2 linked regions of the Prochlorococcus marinus str. NATL2A genome follow. The main gene of each other region encodes a partner of the protein of the gene in region 2 in a complex. Links are inferred from orthologs where the notes say so. Each region holds a gene or a part of one and is shown on either strand. Other genes may lie near its edges.

Region 1 (8,756 bases), 120 kb from region 2 along the record:
CATCTGCATCGCCCTCAGGTTTTTTTTCAAGTTTTGTTAGATCCCTTGCAAGAAAAATATGAATTGTTTCGTCAGAATATCCTGGGCAAGGAAGCATTTCTCCCAGTTTGTCCCATCTTTTTGCAGAGTAACCACTTTCTTCTTGAACTTCTCTTTTGATTGATTCAAGGGGGCTTTCGCCTAATTCTAATGTTCCAGCAGGAAACTCAAGAATTCTTCTCGAGCAAGCAAATCTGTATTGACGAAGAATAACGACTTCTCCAGAATCTGTTATTGGTACGGCTAATGCAGCCCCAGGATGACGAATGATCCCAAATTCGCCCTCCATTGAATTAGGTAAAAGAAATTTATTAATTTCAAAACGAATTTTTTTTGCATCAAGACAAGCTTTTGTCTCAATAATTTTTGAGGGTTCAGGTCCTGGAATTGACATGCTTTTTTTTCTATCCTTATAGGATGGCTGATTTTTTTAGAAAAGGTTGGTGATTTTTGTTACGAGTTTTATTCAGGCCAAATATTTTGAGAACTGATTCGTTTCGTTTTACCTTGGGTTTTTGATAAAACTTCTGCAAGGGGAATTAAAACAAAGTTTCTTTCACTAAATCTTGGATGAGGCAAAATCAAAGTGTCAGTATTTATTTGTAGTCCGCCCCAAGAAATGAAGTCAATATCCAAAGATCTTGGCCCCCAAATAATCTCTATATTTTCTCTTTCCCTTCCTGCAATCTTTTCTAATTCTAAAAATTTTTTCATCAAACATTTAGCTGCTTTTTCATTTGGGGTTACTGAGGCAAAACCCTCTCCCTCCACAACAAGTACGGTATTAATGAATTTTGGTTGGTCAATTGGCCCCCCTAAAGGATCAGTCTCAAATAGAGGAGCCCATTGAAAAGATAAAGACTTATCAAAATTTTGAGAGTCTATTTTTGGATGATTTAAAGCAATATTCCACTCGATTATGCTTTTTTCTATATGCGGCCTCATGGCAGCGATTGTCCTTATGGGATCTCCTAGAATGCCAGGGATATTTGCGCCTATTGAGATGACGAGTTTCAATTCCGGTTTTTGTTTTGCATAAGTCATGCGAATATTAAAAGACTTTTAAAAATTTGCTTGTTGATCCAACCCTATGGTTTCCAGTGGATTGAACAATAACAATATGTCTTCGACTTCAAAAGACATTGCTGTAAAGGATAGAGCCAATCTTGCTTTCCCTTTGGCTGCAATTACAGGCCATGGAACTTTAAAGCTTGCTTTAATGCTCGCCGCAGTTGATCCTGGTTTGGGAGGAGTAATAATTGCGGGTGGTCGCGGGACTGGGAAATCTGTTTTAGCTAGAGGCTTACATGCCCTTCTCCCGCCGATTGAAATAATTGATTTAGACGAATTAGCCAATACTGAGGATGGAGATGATTCATTTATTTATCCGGCAGGTAGAAATTTAGATCCTTCTTTTTCAGGCGAATGGGATGATTTAACTAAAAAACTTTTCACAAAAAAGATAGGGAGTTATGAAAATACTGATGACTTAGAAAATATCCCTACAAAAGTTGTTTCTGCGCCCTTTATTCAGGTTCCTTTAGGAGTAACGGAGGATAGGCTTGTTGGTGCAGTTGATGTCGCTGCTTCATTATCAAGCGGAACTCCAGTATTTCAGCCAGGCTTACTAGCTGAGGCTCACAGAGGAGTTTTGTACATAGACGAATTGAATTTATTGGATGACGGCATTGTCAATCTACTTTTGGCTTCAGTAGGTGCAGGTGAAAATAGAGTTGAACGAGAAGGATTGAGCCTAAGTCACCCTTGCCGTCCTCTTTTGATTGCTACTTACAATCCTGAAGAGGGGGGATTAAGGGACCACCTCTTGGACAGATTTGCAATTGTTTTATCTGCAGATCAATTAATTACAAACGAACAAAGAGTTGAAATAACTCAATCTGCCATTTCTCATGGTCAATCAAGTGAAGCTTTTTCTAAGAAATGGTCTGAAGACACAGAATCTCTATCAACACAATTGCTTTTGGCAAGGCAATGGCTTCCAGATGTTCAAATCAGTGAGGATCAAATTGAATACTTAGTTGTGGAAGCTATACGTGGAGGTGTAGAAGGACACAGATCAGAGCTTTATTCAGTAAGGGTTGCAAAGGCTCATGCTGCCTTGTGTGGAAGGGATTCAGTGGACGCAGAAGATTTAAAAGCGGCAGTAAGACTTGTCATCGCTCCCAGGGCCATGCAAATGCCGTCAGAAGAGGAGATGGAGCCTCCGGCCCCTGAAGATCAGCAGCCACCACCACCGCCTCCTGAAGACTCTGATGACAATAATGATCAAGAGGAAGATCAAGAAGAAGATCAGGAAGAGGAGCAAGATGAAGAGTCATCTCCTCCAATCCCAGAGGAATTTATGCTTGATCCAGAAGCATGTGCCGTAGATCCTGATTTGTTGTTGTTTTCATCTACTAAATCAAAGAGTGGAAATAGCGGAAGTCGATCAGCTGTCTTAAGTGATAACAGAGGTCGATACGTGAAACCAATTATTCCTAGAGGACCTGTTAGAAGGATTGCCGTTGATGCAACCTTAAGAGCTGCAGCTCCTTATCAGAAAGCAAGAAGGGAAAGAGAACCTAATAGGAAAGTTATTGTTGAGGAAGGCGATCTACGCGCAAAATTACTGCAGCGTAAAGCTGGGGCATTGGTAATTTTCTTGGTTGATGCAAGTGGATCAATGGCGCTCAATAGAATGCAAAGTGCAAAGGGAGCTGTTATTCGGTTGCTAACCGAAGCTTATGAAAACAGAGATGAAGTTTCTCTTATACCTTTCAGAGGGGATCAAGCAGAAGTTTTACTCCCTCCAACCAGATCAATCACCGCTGCGAAAAGGAGACTTGAGGCAATGCCATGTGGTGGTGGCTCTCCACTAGCTCATGGGTTAACTCAGGCTGCAAGAGTTGGAGCAAATGCCTTAGCCACAGGAGATCTCGGACAGGTTGTAGTAGTGGCAATTACGGATGGGCGTGGAAACGTTCCATTAAGCACTTCACTAGGTCAACCAATTCTTGAGGGAGAGACACCACCCGACTTGAAGCAAGAAGTTCTTGATGTCGCTTCGCGTTATCGTGCTCTTGGTATTAAATTGCTTGTAATTGATACAGAAAGAAAGTTTATTGCTAGTGGAATGGGTAAAGACTTGGCTGACGCATCCGGAGGTAAATATGTTCAATTACCTAAGGCAAGTGATAAGGCTATTGCTTCAATTGCAATGGATGCGATTAACAGCGTTACCTGAAACTTGTTTTTAAGGATATATATCATCAAATAATTTACTTAAACCAATGGTTACCTTTTTTAGAGCATTTATAAGTTCTTTGTCTTCCATAATATTTCCCATATCTGAGCTCATTTGATCAATTTTCTTTGTTAGAGAGCTAGATGTTGAGGCAAGTTCCTGAATATCTTTTAAAGTCTCAGGATTGTCTAGGCTTTCAAGAATATTATTTAAATGAAAAGAAGCTTTTGTTAGTTCAGAAATTATAGGCTTTGCTCTTATAAGTTCTGATTTAGATAACAAGACAAGTTCATCAAGATTAGCTTGAGTTCGATCAAATTGTTGAATAGATTCAGATACTTTATTTACTATTGCTTGTTTATCAGCTTCATCAATAATTCCATTTATACCCTCTGTCAAGCTTGATATGCTAACCATTTCAACACCTTTAATTTTATCTCCACTACATAAGATTCTTTTTTGAGGACAATCTTTATTGACTGTAATTAGTTCATTTTTATTTAATGATTTGCCTAGTGATATTAAAGATAATTGAGCATCTCCTCCAAGCATAGAACTTGTGACGATTTTGGCAATTACAGGTTTTGGTAGAATTAGATTATCGTTATTTATTTTTATTTTAGTTTCAACTGTGTTTGGTGTGAAACTAATATTTTGAACAGATCCAACAATGATTCCCCGATAAGTAACTGGAGACATCTTGGCAAGACCACTTGCATCTTTAAAGCTTGCAGATATTTCCCATGTTTTTGAGCCTAAACGAAAATCTCTTAACCAGAGCATTGCTCCTGAAAAGATAACTAACCCACCTAATAGTGAAAAGCCAACAAAAGCATCTCGTAAACTTCTTCGCATAAATTTATGAGTCCTCAGGTTGCATTGGTCCTTGAAGATTGCCTGTGCGAAATTGTTTTACATAGGCATTTTCACTTTGTTTAAATTGATCTATGGATCCATCCCATTGAAACTTGCCACCGTAAAGCAAAAGAACTCTATTAGCTGTTCTTTCAATTGTACTTGAAACGTGACTAACTACAATTGAACATCCTTCCGCAGCCTCAGTTGTTTTAATAATTAGATCTTCAATACGAGTACAAGCTATTGGATCTAAACCAGCAGTTGGTTCGTCATATAAAAGAAGCGGAATAGAGCCTTTTCCTTTCTTGGAGTCACTGATTAATGCACGAGCAAAACTTACTCTTTTTTGCATCCCTCCACTCAGTTGATTTGGAAATTTGTCCGCAACATCATATAAACCCACTTTCTGTAAGCAATTTATGACTTTTTTATTGATAATTTCCTCGGGTAAAACTTTCTGTTTTTCAAGCAAAAAACCTACATTTTCCTTAACAGTTAATGATGCTAATAATGCTGGATTTTGAAAAACTAATCTCACATCAGGAGGACTATTTTGATCAAGCCTTAAATAATTTTGATCAATACCTGATATTTTAAGGCTTCCTTCAGAAGGTAAGAGCAAACCAGCGAGTAAGCGAAGTATTGTTGACTTGCCCGAGCCTGATGGACCAACAATTGCCAATCTCTCTCCAGCCATCATGGCTAGATTGACTGAATCGAGGACTTTGTTTGACCCCAGTTCAACACTGAGATCTTTCATCAACATTACTTGAGTGTTTTTTGGCACACTCTCTCCTAATGTTTGTTTACCTGTCTCATTTTGTATGAGATCTGTGAAATGGGAAGTTTAATTAGAGTTTATATGAATTAATTATTTAGGTCTATTTGTTGAAATTTTCTCAAACTCGAATCCATTGAACAAAAGAAGAAAAAGAAAATTAAGAAGAGCCACCTTGCGTAAAAGCCTTCTCGCTAGCTTGTCTTTTCATCTTTACTCTCGCTTCAAAAGAGCTATTAGATGGCTGTTGCCTGGATTAGTAGTCAAAAGGTGGATGATGACATCTGGATTGGGCTTGTTAATTGCTTTGATTGGAGCCTCTATTTGGGCTGACTTGCGTCCAATTTATTGGGTAGTTGAAATACTTTTTTGGTTTTTAGGATTTATAACTACTTTTTTACCTAGAACCATTTCTGGACCCATAGTCTTTTTGATAGGAATTTCTCTTTTAATTTGGGGTCAAGGGAGAAGTTTTGAATCTATTAGGCAGGCTTTAGGTCCAAAAAAAGATACTTTTTTGGTTGATGCTTTAAGAGCTAAGCAAAAATTAAATAGAGGTCCAAATATTGTTGCTATTGGAGGAGGAACAGGTTTATCTTCATTATTAAAAGGCTTAAAAAGATATAGCAGCCGAATCACGGCAATAGTGACTGTTGCTGATGATGGAGGAAGTAGTGGAGTTCTTAGGAGAGAACTGGGTGTTCAGCCTCCAGGAGATATAAGGAATTGTTTAGCAGCTTTAGCAACAGAAGAACCCCTTATTAAAGGACTTTTTCAATATCGCTTTCCCTCAGGTAGTGGACTTGAGGGACATAGTTTTGGGAATCTTTTCCTATCTGCCTTGACTGCGATAACTGGAAGCTTAGAGACCGCAATTACTGCTTCAAGTCGTGTTCTTGCAGTTCAGGGTCAAGTTGTACCAGCAACTAATGTAGATGTTCGTTTGTGGGCGGAACTCGAAAATGGTGACCGAATAGATGGAGAGTCAGCCATAGGAAAAGCCCCTTTGCCAATAGTCAGAATCGGCTGTTACCCATCGCGACCCCCAGCTTTGCCAAGAGCTCTAGAAGCTATAAGAAATGCTGAAATTATTTTGATAGGTCCAGGAAGTTTATACACTTCAATTCTTCCAAACCTGCTTGTCCCTGAAATAGTCGAGGCGATTGAGAAGAGCAAAGCTCCTAAACTATATGTATGTAATTTGATGACTCAACCTGGAGAAACTGATGGACTTGACGTAACTGGTCATGTAAGGGCCATAGAAGCGCAATTGGCATCAAGAGGAATTTCTAGGAAAATATTTAGTTCAATACTTGCTCAAGATGAATTAAAACCATCCCCATTGGTTGATTACTACAAATCAAAAGGGGCTGAACCCGTCAAATGCAACAAGATTGATCTTTTATCTAGAGGATATAATGTTTATTTAGCTTCTCTTCAGGGTTCAAAGGTCACTCCAACTTTGAGGCACGACCCAAGAAGTCTCGCTTTAGCAATAATGAGGTTTTACAGAAGATACAAAAAAGGTAAATAAATTAGTATGCATCTTGCATTTCATAAAAATCAGGCTGCACATAGTCTTTTCTGAGAGGCCATCCTTTCCAGTCTTCAGGCATTAAAAGTCTTTTGGGATGAGGATGACCTTGGAAGTTAACACCATACATATCGAATGTTTCTCTTTCTTGCCAATCAGCTCCTCTGAAAAGACTATATAAACTTGGAACAGTTAGGTCCCCATTGCGATCTAGGAATACTTTTAATCTTACTTCGCGAGGAGAAATATCTTCTTTTAATTCATTCATTTCTATTAGATTATAAAAACAAACTATATTTAAACCAGGACCTTCGTCATAGCCACCTTGGCATTGCAGATAATTAAATCCATCATTTTTTAACGCTTCAACTATTGTTAAGAGATTGTTTGGGGAGATTTTTATAACTTCAATTCCTAAGTGGTCTTCTTTGAGAGGAATGTTTTCAAATCCATTGTTAGAGAGCCAATCGCTTATTGGACCTGAGATTTTTTCTTCAACTACAATTTCCGAATCGTTTGTCATTTTTTTATAAGAGAAGCTTAATTACTTGAAAGTTCTTCAGATATTTTTTGAACCTCTTTTAAAGATTGATCAAACTCTTCAGATAGTGAAGGATTTAAAGCAATTAATTGAGTTTTTGCCTTTAGGTATTGTCCATTTACTTTTGACTCGACTCGCTTCATTTTATGAGGGATAGTTAAATAACGATGAGTTTGGGTAATTTTTGATCTTTCTGAGATTGATTCGTTTGCAACTTTTTTTCTTAATTTAATGACAGCATCAAATATTGCTTCAGGTCTTGGAGGACATCCAGGAAGGTAAAGATCAACAGGTATTAACTTATCAACACCTCTGACTGCCGTGGTGGAGTCTGCGCTGAACATTCCACCAGTAATAGTGCAAGCTCCCATAGCTATTACGTATTTGGGATCTGGCATTTGCTCATAAAGCCTTACAAGAGCAGGTGCCATTTTCATTGTGACGGTGCCTGCCACTATTAGTAGATCTGCTTGTCTAGGAGAACTCCTAGGTACTAATCCAAATCTGTCAAAATCAAATCTAGATCCAATTAGAGCTGCAAATTCAATAAAACAACAAGCAGTTCCATAAAGAAGAGGCCAAAGACTACTTAGTCTTGCCCAGTTATGAAGATCTTCAAGGCTAGTGAGGATTATGTTTTCGCTTAAATCATTCGTTACTGTCGGCGTCCCAACTGGACCGCAGGAAGCTTCTCTAAGATTTCTTACAGCTTCAGAAGAGGGAGATTTTTTCAAGGGATTCAACTCCATTCAAGGGCACCTTTTCTCCATGCGTATGCTAATGCCACAACTAGTATTGTGATAAAAACAAGAGCTTCTATAAATGCTAATAACCCAAGTTTGTGAAATGCAACTGCCCATGGGTAAAGGAATACTGTCTCCACATCAAATATAACGAAAACAAGAGCAAACATGTAGTAACGAATATTAAATTGAATCCATGCCCCTCCAATGGGCTCCATACCAGATTCATATGTAAGCTGTCTTTCTCCTGCCTTGCTTTTTGGAGCTATTAACTTATTTGTTGTGAGAGCAAGAATTGGAACTGCTCCAGAAATAAGAAGAAATCCTAAAAAATACTCATAACCCTGAAGGGAAAACATGAATGAATTACTGATTTCATTATCAGTCTGACAGTCATTTTCTAGATTAGTGCCATAGAGTTGTTATGTGTGAAAGTGAAAACTGTGAGTGAAGACAAAAAAACAGAATCAAATCCTTTGGGAGATTTGAATCTTGATGCACAACAAAATCAAGTTATTTCATTTGAACCAAAAAACTCAAACGAGGAATTTGATCCAAAAGGAAATCGCTTCGAATGTATGAGCTGTGGTTTTATTTATGATCCTGATGAGGGTATAAAAAAGCTAAATATTGAACCAGGAACAGCATTCCTAGACATAGATAGAGAGAAGTTTAGATGTCCAGTCTGTCGAGTAGGATTTGGTGGATACAAGGATATTGGCCCTAAATCAAAGCCTAGTGGATTTGAAGAAAACCTTACTTATGGCTTTGGATTTAATAAACTTCCTTCAGGCCAGAAAAACGTTCTTATTTTTGGAAGTCTGGCTTTAGCCGCTGCCTGTTTTCTCTCTCTTTATTCTTTGAAATGAAACGTCTGTTTTCAAATGTCATTAATTTGACCCTTGTCTTAATAGTTGGAGTAGCTCTTAGTGGTTGTACTGTTAGCAATGCTTCCATAGGCTCATCAAGTCCTTGGTCACTAGTTGACCTAGATACTGAAGCAAATCCACTAGATGTTG
Region 2 (8,737 bases):
TCCACCAGCACCAGCATTAATGGATAGAACTGCACCCTCCTTGTCATAGATGCCACTTAAGAGGCGCTCCGTCTCCCACCGTTCAAGTTCTTGTTTTAATTGCTCGAGCCCATTGTGAGCCTCAGACAGGATTTCTTCATCCGGATCTAACTCATAAAGCTCTACCGAAAGATTAGCGTCCTCAATAGCCCCCCTCCATGTAATTAATTTTTCTAACTCTGCTTTAACCTCATCAAGTTGACGCATCTGTTTCTGCGCATTTTGAGGATCGTTCCAAAACTCAGGTTGCGATGCAACTTGCTCTAAATCTCTTTTCCTAGCAAGTAATGCAGGTTCGTCAAAGACAATCCTGGGCTGTACCCAGGCGAGAAGTCAATAAAGAAAGGTCTCTTTTAAAATCAGTCAGGTCTTGCAAACGAGGTAATAGAATCAATACATTAAAAGCTATCAGCATATCCACCCAAAAACTATAAATGAACAGATCAATTCCAGATTCAGGCATTACTACAGTGGAAATATACACTTGGAGATTTTGCCCGTTTTGCTTACGTGCCAAAGCACTACTAAATGAAAAAGGAGTCCAATTCACAGAATATTCTATTGATGGAGACGATGGTGCAAGAACAAAAATGTCTGAAAGAGCAGGAGGCCGCAGAACTGTTCCACAAATTTTTATCAATGGAAAAAGTATTGGAGGTTGCGACGAACTCTACGAACTTGAGAGAAATAACGAATTAAATGAACTGATTGGAATTAGAAATTGATTCATGAAGCAACTATTTGTTTTAGATCCAATTGAAAATATTAATCCTAAGAAGGATTCATCAGCAGCACTTATGCAAGCCGCATCAAGAGCCGACATAGATGTTTGGATCTGTACTCCCTCGGACCTGCAAGCCCGAGGAGACGATGCATGGGTCGTTTCTAACAAGGTCAATTGTGAACCATGGATCAATGTCCAGTCATCTCGAAGCCTTCCTTTAAGAGATTTCTCATGCATTTGGATGCGCAAAGATCCACCTGTTGACGAGGCTTTTTTATACGCCACTCATTTATTAGAAGTTGCAGAAAGAGATGGTGTCAATGTAATTAACAAGCCTGCATCACTTAGAGCTTGGAATGAAAAGTTAGGAGCTTTAAGATTTAGTAATTTAATGGCTCCCACTCTTGTTGCAAGTAGGGTGGAACAATTAATTACATTTGCAAAAGAGTATGGAGAAGTTGTGTTAAAACCACTTGGAGGAAAAGGTGGGCAAGGAGTCATACGAATTGCAAAGGATGCTCCAGGCTTAGAAGCATTACTCGAACTGGTTACTTCACAAGAACATTTGCCAGTGATGATGCAACAATTCCTACCAGAAGTAATCAATGGCGATAAAAGAATCCTTTTGGTTAATGGAGAGCCATTAGGTGCAATTAATAGACGTCCAAAGGAAGGAGACTTCAGAAGCAACTTGGCTTTAGGTGGAAAAGCTGAGACAACTAAATTAACTCCTAAAGAGATAGAGATATGTAATCAAATAAAGCCTGCTTTACAAGAGGAAGGTCTCTTTTTTGTCGGAATAGATGTGATCGGAGGAATGCTAAGTGAGATTAATGTGACGAGTCCAACTGGTATTAGAGAAGTAGAAAGTCTAATGAATGTTCCATTAGCAGATCAAGTAATTGATTACCTTATAGATCATTTGAACAATTAACTCTATCTAAGTTTAATTGATTTCTTAAAACTTCAAATTTCAAAGCTACTTCTTGCATTTCTCCCTCAACAGTTGAACCTTTTACTAAACCAGCGCCAGCAAATAATTTAAGTTCATTAGCTCTAACCTGTCCATAACGTATGGCAACTCTAAATTCTGAATTTTGATTTTTATCTATCCACCCAATTGGAGAAGCATATGTTTTACGGTCAAATGGTTCCAAAGCTCTCAACCAACTCAAAGATTTACTCAGAGGTAATCCCGCAACAGCAGGGGTTGGATGAAGTGCTTCAACTAAATCAAGAGGAGATTTCTCTTCAACAGAAGCTTGAATAAGAGTATGCAAATGAATTAAATGGTCTTGAGTCATTAATTTTGGTTGAGATGAATAACTTGCTTTAATACCTCTTCTAAAAAGTTGTTCGACAATAGAATTAACTACAAAATGGTGTTCTCTTAAATCTTTAGAGGAAGCAAGCAATTCTCTCCCATCATCACCTTTTTTTGCAGTACCAGCTAAAGCATCGATTAACAACTGATTTTGATTGAGACTTATTAATCTCTCAGGCGATGCACCAAAAAATGACTCATCATGATTTTTTTGCCATAAAAATCGACAACTATTAGTTTGCTGAACTCTTAAACGAGCAAGTAAGTGCAGTGGATCTAATGGTTTTCTTAGGAGGAGACGTTGTCTCGTAGCCAATACAAGTTTATCCAAATCACCTGAATTTATTAATTCGATCCCTTTAGTCAACGCATCTCGATATTGAGATTGCCAATCATCAGAAAAATTATCGACTAAGAAATTTTCATTTTCATCATTAACAATTCGGACTGGTGATTTATTTATCTTTTCTCGAGTTGACCATAATCTTTCTATAGCTTCACGAACATCTGAAGGATTTTGGGCAACTGAATTTAAACGTAGCCATGTTAATCCATCTTTTGCGGTTAATTGCCACTTAGGCAAAACAGCCTGAAGGGAAAATTTATCATCTATTGATTGTTCATTACTTTTAATTTGATCAAAGAAAGAAAATGAAAATAAAACCCTTGATGCTGAAAATACTGGACTTGGAGAAATATCTATCAATCGAGTAAAGATCTCATCACTAAATCTTTGTGCATTTTCAAACCTCTTTGGTCCAGATAAATCCAAAGATTGACAATGACCTCCGGCAGAAAGGCACAATCTGGGAGAGAGATCCCAAAGAAACCTAAACTGATGTTTTTCAGCAATTAAAGGTAATGTCGCTAAAGGATCTGTTTGACTTACAGGAACAGAAATGCTCAAGATACATTCATCAACTTTTCTTTCACTCCATTTCTGAAGAGAACTAACTAAAAGCTCACTAAAGACGGGTTCTAAATTCATAAACAATTAGACCCTTTCGACATAAATAAACCAATACATGAACTGCTGCCTAGTCTTAGGGGAAACAACAAGAAACGAACAGGGCGGGTTAATTTATCTGTGAAGTCTTCTACAACTGAAAGAAAACATCTTTGGCAAGCCGCAATTAAGTGGCCACTGTATTCAGTCGCAATAATGCCAGTAATTGTGTCTGCAGGATGGGAGCTAGGAAATAGCGGCAATATTCGGCTGGGACAATTCATCGGTTTTCTAATTGCCTCAATCTTGATCTTGCTTTGGGAAAACCTTACCAATGATCTTTTTGACGATGAAACTGGTGTTGACAAATACAAATTCCACTCGGTAGTAGCTTTAACTGGTAATAAAACCACTGTAAGTCGGGTTGCATATTTTTCTCTTTTATTAGGTTTATTTATAATATTTATCCTCGCTCTAAAAAGTAAAATAACAGTACTTTTTTTAGTCATAATTTGTTGTTTCCTTGGATATTTATATCAAGGGCCACCATTTAGACTGGGATACAAGGGGTTGGGAGAACCCCTTTGCTGGATTGCATTTGGACCACTTGCGACAGCTGCAGCACTAATTGTTATTTCTCCAAAATCTAATTTTGATGCCATCCCCTGGGGAACAGCACTGATTGTTGGAGCAGGTCCCGCGATGGCGACTACTTTGGTTTTGTTCTGTTCGCATTTTCATCAAATCAATCAAGATGCTGCTGTTGGTAAAAAATCACCCCTAGTTGTTTTAGGCACTAATCGAGCGGCAAATTTTTTACCGTGGTTAGTTGGTCTAATATTTCTATTGGAGTTATTACCAGTACTAAATGGCATATGGCCAATAACGACTCTTATGTGTTTAATAAGCCTTCCTTCAGGATTAGATCTAATCAAATTAATTAAAAGACATCACAATAAACCAGAGCTCATTAAAAACAGTAAGTTTTCAGCTCTTCGCTTTCAAACAATTAATGGTTTATGTTTAAGTATAGGTTTTGCTACTTCCTATTTCTTTTTATAATGAATTATTAATTTTATTAAACCATGAAATTAATAATTAATATCAAGCCATTTTCATTTGATTTAACACGAAAGTTAATAACATCTAAAGGAATTATTCATAAAAAGATAGGTTTATTGTTGCAAATAAAAGACTCAAATGGAAATTACGGATGGGGGGAAGTTTCACCTATTGAGAAAAAGGAATTAGAAAAAAGTATAGAAAGTCTTGATTTTATTGGGAAACAAACTACAAAAGATTCAATAGAAAATTATTTATTTGAATTGCCAGGCGCACTTGCTTTCGGATTAGGGTCCTGCTTAGCCGATTTAGAAAGTCTCACTCATAGGAAGTTAAATCTTGAAGGTTTTGACGACGCAAAATCAGCTTATCTTTTACCTACAGATATTGATCCATTAGAGTCAATACGTAAATATGTAGATGAATCAAATGAGAAGAAAAGTTCTTGTACAATAAAATGGAAAGTATCTCACCTAGAAAATAACTTTAAGGAAGAAAAAACATTACAAAAAATCTTAGACATTTTACCAAATAATTTTAAACTTAGAATTGATCCAAATGGAGGTTGGAGTCGCCAAAAAGCACAAGAATGGATTAACGAACTCAAAAACGAACCTCGTTTGGAATGGATTGAACAGCCACTCCCATCAAAAGATATTGAAGGTTTATTTTCATTGGCCACTCAAATTCCAATCGCACTAGATGAATCTTTGGTTGAATTTCCATATTTACGAAAAACATGGAAAAGTTGGCAAATACGTCGCCCTGCATTAGATGGTGATCCGAGATTACTGTTAAAAGAAATAGAACAAGAAGATAGTCAAACAGTCATAAGCACAGCTTTTGAAACTGGTATTGGGAGAAGGTGGGTTAATCACCTCGCTGCCAGACAAGTCAAAGGGGGAAATCCTCGTGCACCTGGACTTGCACCTGGATGGTGCCCAAAAGGCCCACTCTTCAACAACAATCCGAAATTAGTCTGGGAAGCCGTATGACCAAAATTGCAGTTGTAGAATGTATTCCTGAAAAAAACCTGGACTGTTCAAAAGAAATTTTGAAGAATTTTGCAAAGCATAACTGGGTATATCTAGCGACTCCAAAAGATCAAACGAAAATCCCCACATCGTCAACCTTACCTGAAGGAGAAGGAATAATCATTTCAAGCGGGGGCAGCATTGGAGGGCCAAATCTTTGTTTCCAATCACTTAAAAATCTCACTAATTCGGCTTTATCAACCGGAAAGTGGTTAAAGAATCATGGCCTTAAGCCAAATGAATGCATCATTCTCAATTCACTACCTTTGCATCATATAAGTGGTTTCATGCCTTGGTGGAGACATCAGACTTGGGGATCTGGGTATTACTGGATTTCAAATTCTATAATGCATAAACCACTTCAACTTAAGCAATTTAGTGAAGCATTAACTAATAAACATAGACGTCCATTAATTACATCCCTAGTTCCAACTCAATTATTATCTTTGATAGATAATACTGATGGTTTAAAATGGCTTCAATCCCTTGCTGTGATATGGGTTGGAGGAGCTTCCATCCCTATAGACCTTGCTGAAAAAGCACGCAGAAAGTCTATTAATCTAGCTCCTTGTTATGGGGCCACTGAAACAGTAGCAATGGTGACTTGCCTTAGTCCTAAAGACTTTTTAAATGGAAGTAATAGTGTTGGGTTCCCTCTCGAAGATGTTGAGATAGAAATCAACAAAAGAAATTCACTTAAGATTAAAACCAGTAGAATTGCAACTTCAAAATGGAAGAATAATAAATTCGAATCAATTAAAGACTCAAATGGATGGTGGGAAGCAGGCGATCTAGCGCAATACATCATTCTAGACAATAGAAAAGCAATACAAATCCTAGGTAGAAGAGATTCAGCTATAAATTCGGGCGGTGAAACGATTTTTCCAGAAGATATCGAAATGGAATTAATGAAAATAATCTCAAAAAATCAAATCCCAATTAAAGATATTTTTGTACTAGGAGTTAGTGACAAGAAATGGGGACAACGTTTAGTTGCCTTAACAAAATTCAAAGGGAAAGAACTAAACAGATATCCAATCATTTCACTTCTGAATGATCTCATTGAAGACTGGCAACCATCCAAAAAACCACTGAACTGGTACGATTGTCCAAAACTTTCAAGAAATATCAATAAAAAATGGGAAATAAAAAAATGGCAAGATTGGATAGCCTTTAATAAACCTATTAACTAAAAATTCGAACTAGATTCATGAAGCCACAAATTTATTTGTTTAGATAATGCACATTTTTTTCTAGTAATTGGATTTATCGATACATGTTTTATATTTGTCGAACCGATTTGCTCTCCATTCTTTTTAAATTTAAATCGAAGTACAAATGAAGACTCATTTATCTTCTCTGTTTCCAGTTCAATATTTATAGTATCTCCAACATAAAGTGGTTGAAAATAATTTGCTTCACAATGAACAACTGGTAAAGCTATATCTAGTTGGCTTGTATTGATTTCGTTTGTAGGAAAAATATCTTTCAAAGCTATTCCATATTTTTCTAAACTTTCTTCCCAAGTTTCATGACACCATCTAAATAATTCAAGAAAGTGAACCACACCTGCAGCATCTGTTTCACCAAAACGAACTGTTCGTTTCAAACATAACCATTCTCTAGGATTACGCTTGTCCAAAAACCTATCTATCAACAGAACCCATAATCACATCAATCGAACCTAAGATTGCCATTATATCAGCGACCTTGGCTCCCTTCAGTATGTGAGGAAGTATCTGCAAATTATTTGAGTCAGCTGCTCTAATTTTAAACCGCCAAGGGGTTACATCATTATTACCTTGAATAAATACTCCTATCTCTCCTTTTCCAGACTCAAGGCGGGTATATAATTCACCATTAGGAATCTTAAAAGTCGGTGCAACTTTCTTGGCTACATATTGATAATCAAAGCCCGATAAATCACCTTTTTTTCCCTCAACTGTTCTTTGTGCCTCAAGATTTTCTGTTGGCCCCCCAGGAATCATCTCACAAGCTTGTCGTAATATTTTTAATGACTGTCTCATTTCTTCAATACGAACTCTATATCTTGCATAACAATCACCCTCTTTCTCCCATGCAATATCCCATTCAAAATCGTCATAGCATTCATAATGATCTACCTTTCTCAAATCCCATGGGACACCTGCCGCCCTAAGCATTGGGCCAGAAAGACTCCAGTTAATCGCTTGCTCTTTTCCTATAACTCCTAAACCTTCTATACGTCTACGAAAAATAGGATTATTAGTAATCAATTTTTCATACTCATCAATTTTTGGACCAAACCAGTCACAAAAATCTTTGCATTTTTCTAACCAACCCCAAGGCAAATCACATGCAACGCCACCAATACGGAAATAATTATTATTAATCAATCTCTGACCAGTTGCAGCCTCCCATAAATCGTAAATCATCTCTCTTTCTCTAAAAATATAAAAGAAAGGAGTTTGAGCTCCGACATCAGCCAAAAATGGACCTAACCATAGCAAATGGTTAGCGATCCTATTCAACTCAAGCATTATCGCTCTGATATAACTTGCTCTCTTGGGTACCTTTATATTTGCTAAACGCTCAGGGGCATTAACAACAATGGCTTCATAAAACATACCAGCCGCATAATCCATGCGACTCACGTAAGGAACAAACATAACGTTTGTTCTATTCTCAGCAATTTTCTCCATCCCTCGATGCAAGTAACCAATAACTGGTTCACAATCAACAACATCCTCTCCATCAAGGGTTACTACTAATCGCAATACCCCATGCATTGATGGATGATGTGGCCCAAAGTTGACCACCATTGGCTCAGTACGCGTTTCAAGCTGCGTCATTGGGCCCAACCAAAGCAATGTCTAGATACTAGTAAAAACTTATGAAAGAAGGGCCAATTAGTTCAAGTTCTAACTTTAATCATATCCCTGTAATGGGGAAAGAAATAATTCGATCATTAAAGGAATTACCAAGTGAATTAACAAAAAAAGGATTAATTATTGATGCAACCATTGGAGGCGGGGGACATTCCGCTCAAATACTCGAAAATTTCCCTGGAATCAAAATTATTGGGCTGGATCAAGACCCAATGGCTATAAAAGCAGCATCAAAAAAATTAATTAAATTCGGAACAAGAATAGAAATAATCTCTACAAACTTCGCAGACTTTTCACATCACGAACAAGCCATTTGTGTCCTAGCGGATCTTGGAGTTAGTAGTCATCAACTTGATGAGCCTTCACGAGGTTTTAGCTTTCGTTTAAATGGTCCAATAGATATGCGTATGAATCCCAAAGAGGGTTCAAGTGCAGCCGAACTTATTGAAACTCTCTCTGAGCAAAATCTAGCTGATTTAATATATGAATTAGGCGAAGAAAAACGATCTAGGCGTATTGCAAGAAAAATAAAAAATGATCTAGCTGAAAATGGACCATACTCTGGAACTCAAGACCTTTCTTATGCAATTGCAGGCTGCTTCCCCCCCAAGCAAAGATATGGTCGAATTCATCCCTCAACAAGAACTTTTCAGGCTTTAAGAATAGCTGTGAATAATGAATTAGGCTCTCTCGAAAGTTTACTTTTAAAAGCTCCAAACTGGTTGCTAGAGAATGGATTAT

What was found.
Region 1: the proteins of PMN2A_RS01095 (region 2) and nuoB are in contact, whole or in part, in a cryo-EM structure (PDB 6KHJ), measured with the Thermosynechococcus vestitus proteins. The link is inferred for Prochlorococcus marinus str. NATL2A from one-to-one orthologs. Residues at the interface, in WP_011057128.1 of Thermosynechococcus vestitus: Pro17, His18, His19, Pro20, Ser21, Met22, Val25, Arg27, Met29, Thr31, Ile38, Asp39, Cys40, Glu41, Pro42, Val43, Ile44, Gly45, Tyr46, Leu47, His48, Arg49, Gly50, Met51, Lys53, Ile54, Asn57, Arg58, Pro65, Tyr66; in WP_011056552.1 of Thermosynechococcus vestitus: Leu46, Met47, Tyr48, Thr50, Ala51, Cys52, Phe54, Ile55, Glu56, Ala58, Ala59, Ile61, Gly62, Ser63, Arg64, Phe65, Asn76, Pro78, Thr89, Thr91, Lys93, Met94, Ala97, Leu101, Met123, Phe124, Ser126, Asp127, Ser128, Tyr129.

The regions. Positions count from the first base shown.
Region 1 is NC_007335.2:321,493-330,248, forward strand. What follows is about bases 5,869-8,756. They hold nuoB (NADH-quinone oxidoreductase subunit NuoB), read right to left. Parts: upstream 7,744-8,756; coding sequence 6,994-7,743; downstream 5,869-6,993. Other genes in these bases: yvcK (uridine diphosphate-N-acetylglucosamine-binding protein YvcK), read left to right, coding at 5,869-6,453; PMN2A_RS01695 (NAD(P)H-quinone oxidoreductase subunit J), read right to left, coding at 6,455-6,976; PMN2A_RS01705 (NAD(P)H-quinone oxidoreductase subunit 3), read right to left, coding at 7,734-8,096; PMN2A_RS01710 (rubredoxin), read left to right, coding at 8,253-8,606; PMN2A_RS01715 (photosynthesis system II assembly factor Ycf48), read left to right, coding at 8,603-8,756. Also shown: PMN2A_RS01665 (NUDIX hydrolase), read right to left, coding at 1-433; folK (2-amino-4-hydroxy-6-hydroxymethyldihydropteridine diphosphokinase), read right to left, coding at 502-1,083; bchD (magnesium chelatase ATPase subunit D), read left to right, coding at 1,130-3,283; PMN2A_RS01680 (MlaD family protein), read right to left, coding at 3,293-4,138; PMN2A_RS01685 (ABC transporter ATP-binding protein), read right to left, coding at 4,143-4,928; more of yvcK, read left to right, coding at 5,056-5,868. UniProt on the Escherichia coli protein: NDH-1 shuttles electrons from NADH, via FMN and iron-sulfur (Fe-S) centers, to quinones in the respiratory chain. The immediate electron acceptor for the enzyme in this species is ubiquinone.
Region 2 is NC_007335.2:209,382-218,118, reverse strand. Bases 5,869-8,737 are described here. They hold PMN2A_RS01095 (NAD(P)H-quinone oxidoreductase subunit H), read right to left. Parts: upstream 7,961-8,737; coding sequence 6,776-7,960; downstream 5,869-6,775. Other genes in these bases: rsmH (16S rRNA (cytosine(1402)-N(4))-methyltransferase RsmH), read left to right, coding at 8,002-8,737; PMN2A_RS01100 (acyl-CoA thioesterase), read right to left, coding at 6,319-6,771; PMN2A_RS01105 (AMP-binding protein), read left to right, coding at 5,869-6,322. Outside these bases: grxC (glutaredoxin 3), read left to right, coding at 474-764; gshB (glutathione synthase), read left to right, coding at 768-1,697; PMN2A_RS01120 (isochorismate synthase), read right to left, coding at 1,675-3,075; menA (2-carboxy-1,4-naphthoquinone phytyltransferase), read left to right, coding at 3,175-4,095; menC (o-succinylbenzoate synthase), read left to right, coding at 4,119-5,090; more of PMN2A_RS01105, read left to right, coding at 5,087-5,868.